DNA from 2 places in the Bradyrhizobium sp. CAR08 genome. Region 2 is predicted to be linked to the other one. Evidence: riboswitches for the same ligand, from Rfam matches in the RefSeq annotation. Region 2 holds a riboswitch; the other holds the start of a gene.

Region 1 (3,353 bases), on a different contig from region 2:
CGACATCGGCGGCGATCGCGGCCGGCTTGCTCGGCGTGAGCGCCGCGGAGATCGCGGGCAGCGGTACCGGCATCGACGCGGCCGGCCGTGTGCACAAGGCGCGGGTGATCGACGCTGCAATCGCACGCCATGACATTGCGGGCGCTGCGCCCGAAAAGATCCTGTGCGCCGTCGGCGGTCTCGAGATCGCCGCCATCTGCGGTGCCGTTATCGCGGCTGCACAGCACCGCATCCCCGTGTTGATCGACGGCTTCATCGTGTCGGTCGCGGCGCTGGCGGCGGTGCGGCTCAACCCTTCGTGCCAGCTGTTCCTGCTGGCCTCGCACCAGTCGGCGGAGCAGGGGCATCGGCTGGTGCTGCGCGCGCTGAACGTGCAGCCGCTGATCAGCCTGGATCTCAGGCTCGGCGAAGGATCGGGCGCGGCCATCGCGCTGCCGCTGGTGCGGTCGGCCTGCGCGCTCCACAACGGCATGGCGACCTTTGCGCAGGCCAATGTGCCTGATCGTCCGGCCTGATCAAATCGTCCGCTGATTGACGGAGACGACGCGCCAGCCGGTCGCGAGCCGGTCAATCCTGGTCAGCGACAGCGGATCGATCACGAAGCGCAGGGCCGCTTGTGGCGTCAGGTCGAGCGCGATGCACAGCGCCGCCCGGATCGTGCCGGAATGCACGACGAGCGTTGCGGCCCCGGTGCCGATCTTCGACAAACCCAGGCGGACCCGCGCGACCTGTTCCTCAAAGCTTTCGCCGCCGGACGGCCGTCCGCGCGCCGGATCGCTCCAGAACCGTGCATAGGCCTCGCCACCGGTCGCGGCGAGTTCGTCATGCCGACGGCCGGTCCAGTCGCCAAAGTCTTGCTCGCTGAATTCGTCCAGCTGCAGCGGCTCGAGCCCCAGCGCGCGGGCCGTTTCGACGGTGCGCCGCGACGGGCTCGCATAGCTCGCGGCGTCCCGCGGCAGGCGCTGCCGCAGTGCCTCCAGCTGCGCCCGAGCGCCGAGATCGGCCGGTGCGTCGGCCGCATGGATCGTCCCCGCGACGCCATCGACGGGCGCGTGCCGTATCAGCCAGAGGAAGGTCTCGCCTCCCATGCTTATCTCCAAGGAAACTGGTCGTTGTGGCAATAGCGCCGCAACTGGCACATTGACTCTGTCTGGATCGTAATCCTAGATGCTCGCGACGGTTTCCCCGAGAGGGGATGAAAAGGGAATGCGGTGCGGGGAGTTTGTCCCCAATGCCGTGGCTGCCCCCGCAACTGTAAGCGGCGAATCTTGCGTCACGAGCCACTGGGTATCTCGGTCCCGGGAAGGCGATGCAAGGTACTGACCCGCGAGCCAGGAGACCTGCCGTCAGCCGTGGTCACACGCGAAGATGTCGGTCGGGGAGTACAGACATTCGGCTTCATCGGAAGGCTGGGAGCCGGACGATGGGACCCTGGTTCGCGGTGACGTGCCACTGACGTCGCTCCGAGGTCCAAGACCGTGTATTCCCTTCGTATCGTACGACCACGCCGTTTCCTACTGGCATCCGCCGCTCTCACATCTTTCGTCGCCATCGACATGCCAGCGGCCTTGGCGCAGCAGGCCCGCGAGCCACTGCCGCCCGTCGAGGTGTCGGCGCCACAATCCCGCAGGCAGGCCAAGCCGGCCGGACGGGACGCGCAGCGCTCACGCCGCGCAGCAGCGCGCCGGCCGGAGACTGCATCCGCAGTGCCCAAGCCCGTCGTGCCGACCACGGCGGCACAGACGCCGCTCAACACCAATGCCGTCGCCGAAAGCGCTTCGCGCCTCGGCCTGACCGTGCGAGAAACGCCCGCGACCGTGGAGGTGATCTCGGCCGCAACCATGCGCGAGCAGGGCTACCGCACCGTGTCCGACGTCGCGCAGGGAGCGGTGGGCGTCACAGCCGGCGACAATCCGGCCGAGCCTTCGGCTTTCTCCATGCGCGGCTTCACCAACAGCCAGATCAACACGCTCTATAACGGCATCAAGATCGGTCCGCAGAACATGACCTCTCGGATCGTGGACACGGCCAATCTGGAGGCTGTCGAATTCCTCAAGGGTCCGGCATCACTGATGTCAGGCGAGGGCGCCGCCGGCGGCGCGATCAACTTCGTCACCAAGCAGCCGCACACCGGTCCGATCCGGAACGAGGCGGATTTCTCCTGGGACTCGCTGAACTCGTTCCGGGCGCATTACGGCTCGGGCGGCAGCACCAATGTGCAGGGGCTGGACTACCGCTTCGACGTCAGCCGTTCCTCGCTCAACGGCTTTGCCGACGACACCAACACCAAGACGCTCGATGTCTCCGGCCAGCTCAACTACCGCATCTCCGACAGCCTCAAGGTCTGGGGCGCGATCGAGTATCGCGAAGATCGCTCGAAAGCCTATTGGGGTGCGCCGCTGGTGCCGATTGCCTTCAGCGGCTCGCATGCGACGACGGGGATCGTTTCCGGCAATTACGTCTCGAACTACAACAAAACCGATCTCGGTGCGGTCACGATCGACGACCGCACCTTCAATACCAACTACAACGTCCTCGACAACAAGAACGTGGCGAAGGAGGTGTGGCTGCGCGGCGGTTTCGAGCTGAATCTGGCGCCCGACCTGACGCTGAAAAGTCAAGCCTATGCTTACGGAGCTGAGCGCACATGGTTCAACAATGAGATCGAGGCGTTCAATTCCGGGACCAACATGGTCGATCGTGAGCGCTTCTATGTCGCGCACAGCCAACGCTTGGTCGGCAACGTCACCGATTTGATCTGGGATGCGAATATCGCCGGCTTTGACAACCGTTTGGTCACGACGCTTTCCTCAAGCTACCTTGATTTCGTGAGGCCGGGCGCCGCAAATTTCCCCGGCGATTCCGTTCCGCTGGTCGATCCGCCTCGCGGCTATTACGGCCTGCTCACCATTCAGCAGCAGACCGCGCGCATCGACAATGAGGCGCTGTCATTCGAGGACCGGCTGAAGTTCACGCGCAGCTTTGCGCTGGTCGGCGGCCTGCGCGTCGAGCATATCGGGCTCGACCGCAATTCGACCGACAAGTTCGGTCTGGAGAAGGCGAACTTCCCGTTCTCGCAATCCTGGGTCCCGACCACAGGCCGTATCGGCTACACCTGGGAAGCCGTACCGGGCCTGACCTTTTTCAGCCAATACGCCACCGGCGCCGACATCTCGGCCAACAACATCTTCCTGCTCAATCCGACCGATCCGCTGAACCTGACCACCGCGCGCACCTACGAGACCGGCGTCAAGCACCTGTTCTGGGACAACCGGGCGGAGTGGTCGTTCTCGGCCTACGACATCCTGCGCAAGAACGTCTATGCCGCGGCCGGCGGCATGCAGCTCAACCTT
Region 2 (3,353 bases):
GCTTGCACAAACCTCCAGTCGGGGTGTGTGACCGGAGGTTTGCCGAGATCCGACGTAGACCTGCGTCCGTTCGCGGGTTTTTGTCGCCGCCGGTGGAGGAAGCGTCAGCCTCGCTTGCCCCCGCGCTGACGTGCCAAACAAACCGACGGACGCTTCCAGCGTCAAGTCGCGACTGACTCTCGCAAGAGGGCCCGATGGCTCGTAGCCTGAAATTGAAGCGACCTGTTGCTGTCGCAGACGCAACATGGTCTCAGACCCGGGACAGCCGAATTGGGCAAATTGCCCAACATTGAGCGCGTCTGCGTTTGGCACGGCATTTGAAAGGGATCGCCCATGGCATCGCTCGCCTAAGGAGTCGGAAGGCATGGCTTACAAGATCGTCGCTTCGCAATGCACCGTTTGTGGCGCATGTGAGTTCGAGTGTCCCAACGCGGCGATCAGTCTGAAGCGTGACATTTACGTTATCGATGCCAAAAAATGTACGGAGTGCGAGGGCCATTGCGACACGCCGCAATGCGCGGTGGTCTGTCCGGTCCCTGACACCTGTGTCCCGTCCAAGACAGGATAGGCAGCCCGCGACCAAAAGGCCTCATCGCTCGATTTCGCGAACGAAGTTGTAGATGTGGGACCTTGAGGAGACCACGACCGCATGGGGCGCATCGAGGTCGATTAACATCGTTATCAGCTTAAGACGCTGAGCGACGCCGAGGAACCCCTCAAAGGGCTCTGTCGGAGGACACCGTCGAATTTGTCACGAACAAGGACAAGGCCCTCGATGCTCAGCGGCCGCGTTACGGCCTATCGTCGCTGGCGGCGAGTCGAGGCGAGGCAGACCCGGCGTCGAGCGGCCACGGACGCATCGAAGCCGGCGCAAAAGTCGCTGAGCACGTGAACACCTAGTGCACCGAGAAGATCATCTTGGCCAACCTCACGGAGGCGGACGACCTCGTGCCTGGTCGCGGGCCCGCCGAACACCAAGGAGCCGACCTGATCATCCGTTCGGTCCTGGAGCAATCCGGCTTTCGAAATTTCTAGGGAGCCTCGTGGGCTGTGACCAAACGGATGCCGGCCGAGGATGATCGCACCTTCCTGACGCGCAGGTTCGAAAAGCTGCTGACGGAAAAGGTCGCCTCCTCGCGATCACACAGATACCGAAAGCGGCCCGGGTTCGTTCCGGTGGTGGAGCTCAACCGTTACGCGAGCAGGGAGCGAATGCATTTCACAAGCGGAGCCTCCACGGATCAGGGCGTGTTCACCAGGCCGCGAGCAAGACCGTCGTACCCGCCTAGTGCGCTCGTAATCGCTTGGGCAATGTCGCAGCGAGAATCGGTAGGTTGACGCATCGATCCTCGTGCGCATAATTTCAAGCCGTCGCGGTCTCCGGATTTCGTTTGATCCGGAGCTAAGAGGGAAGCCGGTGCAATGCCGGCGCTGCCCCCGCAACTGTAAGCGGCGAGCCGCTGTCCAACGAAGTCACTGAAGCCATGCGGCTTCGGGAAGGCCGGACAGCAGCGACGACCCGTGAGCCAGGAGACCTGCCTCGACAAGATATCGTCCACGGGCGGGGCGTCCCGGTGTGCGCCAAGCAGTTGTCGCTCACGCGATGTTCGCTGTCTGCGTCCGCCATGGCCTTTGCCCCAACATGGGGTCTAAGCTATGTCAATCCTTTCGCTTCCCGTTGCCACACTGGGGACGTCACGCATCGGCCCACGACGCGAACTCAAATTCGCACTCGAGAGCTACTGGGCGGGAAAATCCAGCGAAGCCGAGCTCCTCGAGGCGGGGAGTGGACTTCGTGCCGCTAATTGGGCACGGCAGAAATCCCGCGGTGCGACCGTCATTCCTTCGAATGACTTCTCGCTCTACGACCATGTGCTCGATACCAGCCTAATGGTCGGCGCCATTCCCGACGTTTACGGCTGGAACGAAGGTCCTGTGTCGCTTAAAACCTACTTCACCATGGCGCGTGGCGCTCAAGACGGTGGTCACGCTCAGCATGGGCCCGGCGTAGCCGCACAGGAGATGACGAAGTGGTTCGATACGAACTACCACTACATGGTGCCGGAATTTCACCAGGATCAGATCTTTAAGTATGCCTCTCGGAAGCCGATCGAGGAATATGAGGAGGCAAGAAGCCTCGGTTATCAGACGCGGCCCGTCCTAGTGGGCCCAGTCACTTTCCTGAAGCTCGGCAAAAGCGTAAATCCCGCATTCAATCCGCTGTCGCTGCTTGATCGACTCCTCCCCGTCTATGTCGATGTTCTCCGCGAACTAGCCTCGCGCGGCGCTGAATGGGTTCAGCTCGACGAGCCATGCCTAGTGATGGACGTCGACGAAGCATCTCGGGCCGCTGTCCGCCGGGCCTATGCTCATTTCGCTAAGGCCGTGCCGGCCCTTAAAATCATGCTGGCCACATACTTCGGGGGTGTCGGCGACAATCTTGAAACAGTCTTGGCCTTGCCCGTTGCCGGGGTTCATGTCGACCTGGTTCGTGCACCTGACCAGTTGGACGCGATTGTCGCCAGAGCAGGTAGAGATCTCGTGGTCTCGCTCGGTGTCGTTGATGGTCGCAACGTGTGGCGCTCTAATCTGCCGGCGCTACTCGACCAACTTGCTCCCATGGTCAAAAAACTGGGCAGGGACCGTGTTCAGATTGCCCCCTCCTGCTCGCTGCTTCATGTTCCGACCGACATTGAACTAGAGATCGATCTCGATCCCAATCTGAAGACGTGGTTGGCGTTCTCAGTGCAGAAGATCAAGGAACTTTCGATATTGGGCAAAGCGCTGGCTGGCCATGCTGCCGACGTGGCCGATGAACTCACGCTCTCAGAGGATGCATCCGTCACCCGCGAAACATCGCCGAAGATCCACAGTGCGAACGTCGCCGGACGAATGGCCGCGATCGACGATAGCATGCGTCGCCGTCGCAGTGCGTTCACCCAGCGCGCCGACGTCCAGCGCGTCGCCTTCGCATTGCCGATGTTTCCAACCACAACCATCGGATCCTTTCCGCAAACGGCGGACGTCCGCAATGCGCGTGCAGCTCATGCGCGGGGAGCGCTGAATGACACGCAGTACGAGCAGCTTCTGAAAGCGGAGACAGCCCATACCGTGCATTGGCAGGAAGATATCGGCCTGGACGTGCTCGTACACGGTGAGTTCGAGCGCAATGACATGGTTCAATACTTTGGCGAGCAGCTGTTGGGTTTCGCATTCACCAAGCACGGCTGGGTTCAGTCTTATGGCTCGCGGTGCGTTCGTCCTCCTATCCTGTTTGGAGATGTCTCCCGCCCGAAGCCCATGACCGTTAAATGGTGGCGACATGCGCAGTCTCTGACCAAAAAACCCGTCAA

What was found. A riboswitch is a leader RNA that binds a small molecule or an ion and turns the genes downstream of it on or off. The one in region 2 is predicted to bind cobalamin.
Region 1: it holds a riboswitch for cobalamin, as region 2 does, so the genes downstream of both, ACIPUD_RS28360 (TonB-dependent receptor) here and metE (5-methyltetrahydropteroyltriglutamate--homocysteine S-methyltransferase) in region 2, are expected to answer to the same signal.

Annotation. Positions count from the first base shown of each region.
Region 1 is NZ_JBIXJX010000015.1:66,936-70,288, forward strand. Features, by position in the region: gene cobT (nicotinate-nucleotide--dimethylbenzimidazole phosphoribosyltransferase) at 1-515, shown strand, start outside; gene ACIPUD_RS28355 (histidine phosphatase family protein) at 516-1,088, opposite strand; cobalamin riboswitch at 1,161-1,362, shown strand; gene ACIPUD_RS28360 (TonB-dependent receptor) at 1,479-3,353, shown strand, end outside.
Region 2 is NZ_JBIXJX010000011.1:271,124-274,476, forward strand. Features, by position in the region: gene ACIPUD_RS24040 (4Fe-4S binding protein) at 365-568, shown strand; cobalamin riboswitch at 1,358-1,557, shown strand; gene metE (5-methyltetrahydropteroyltriglutamate--homocysteine S-methyltransferase) at 1,657-3,353, shown strand, end outside.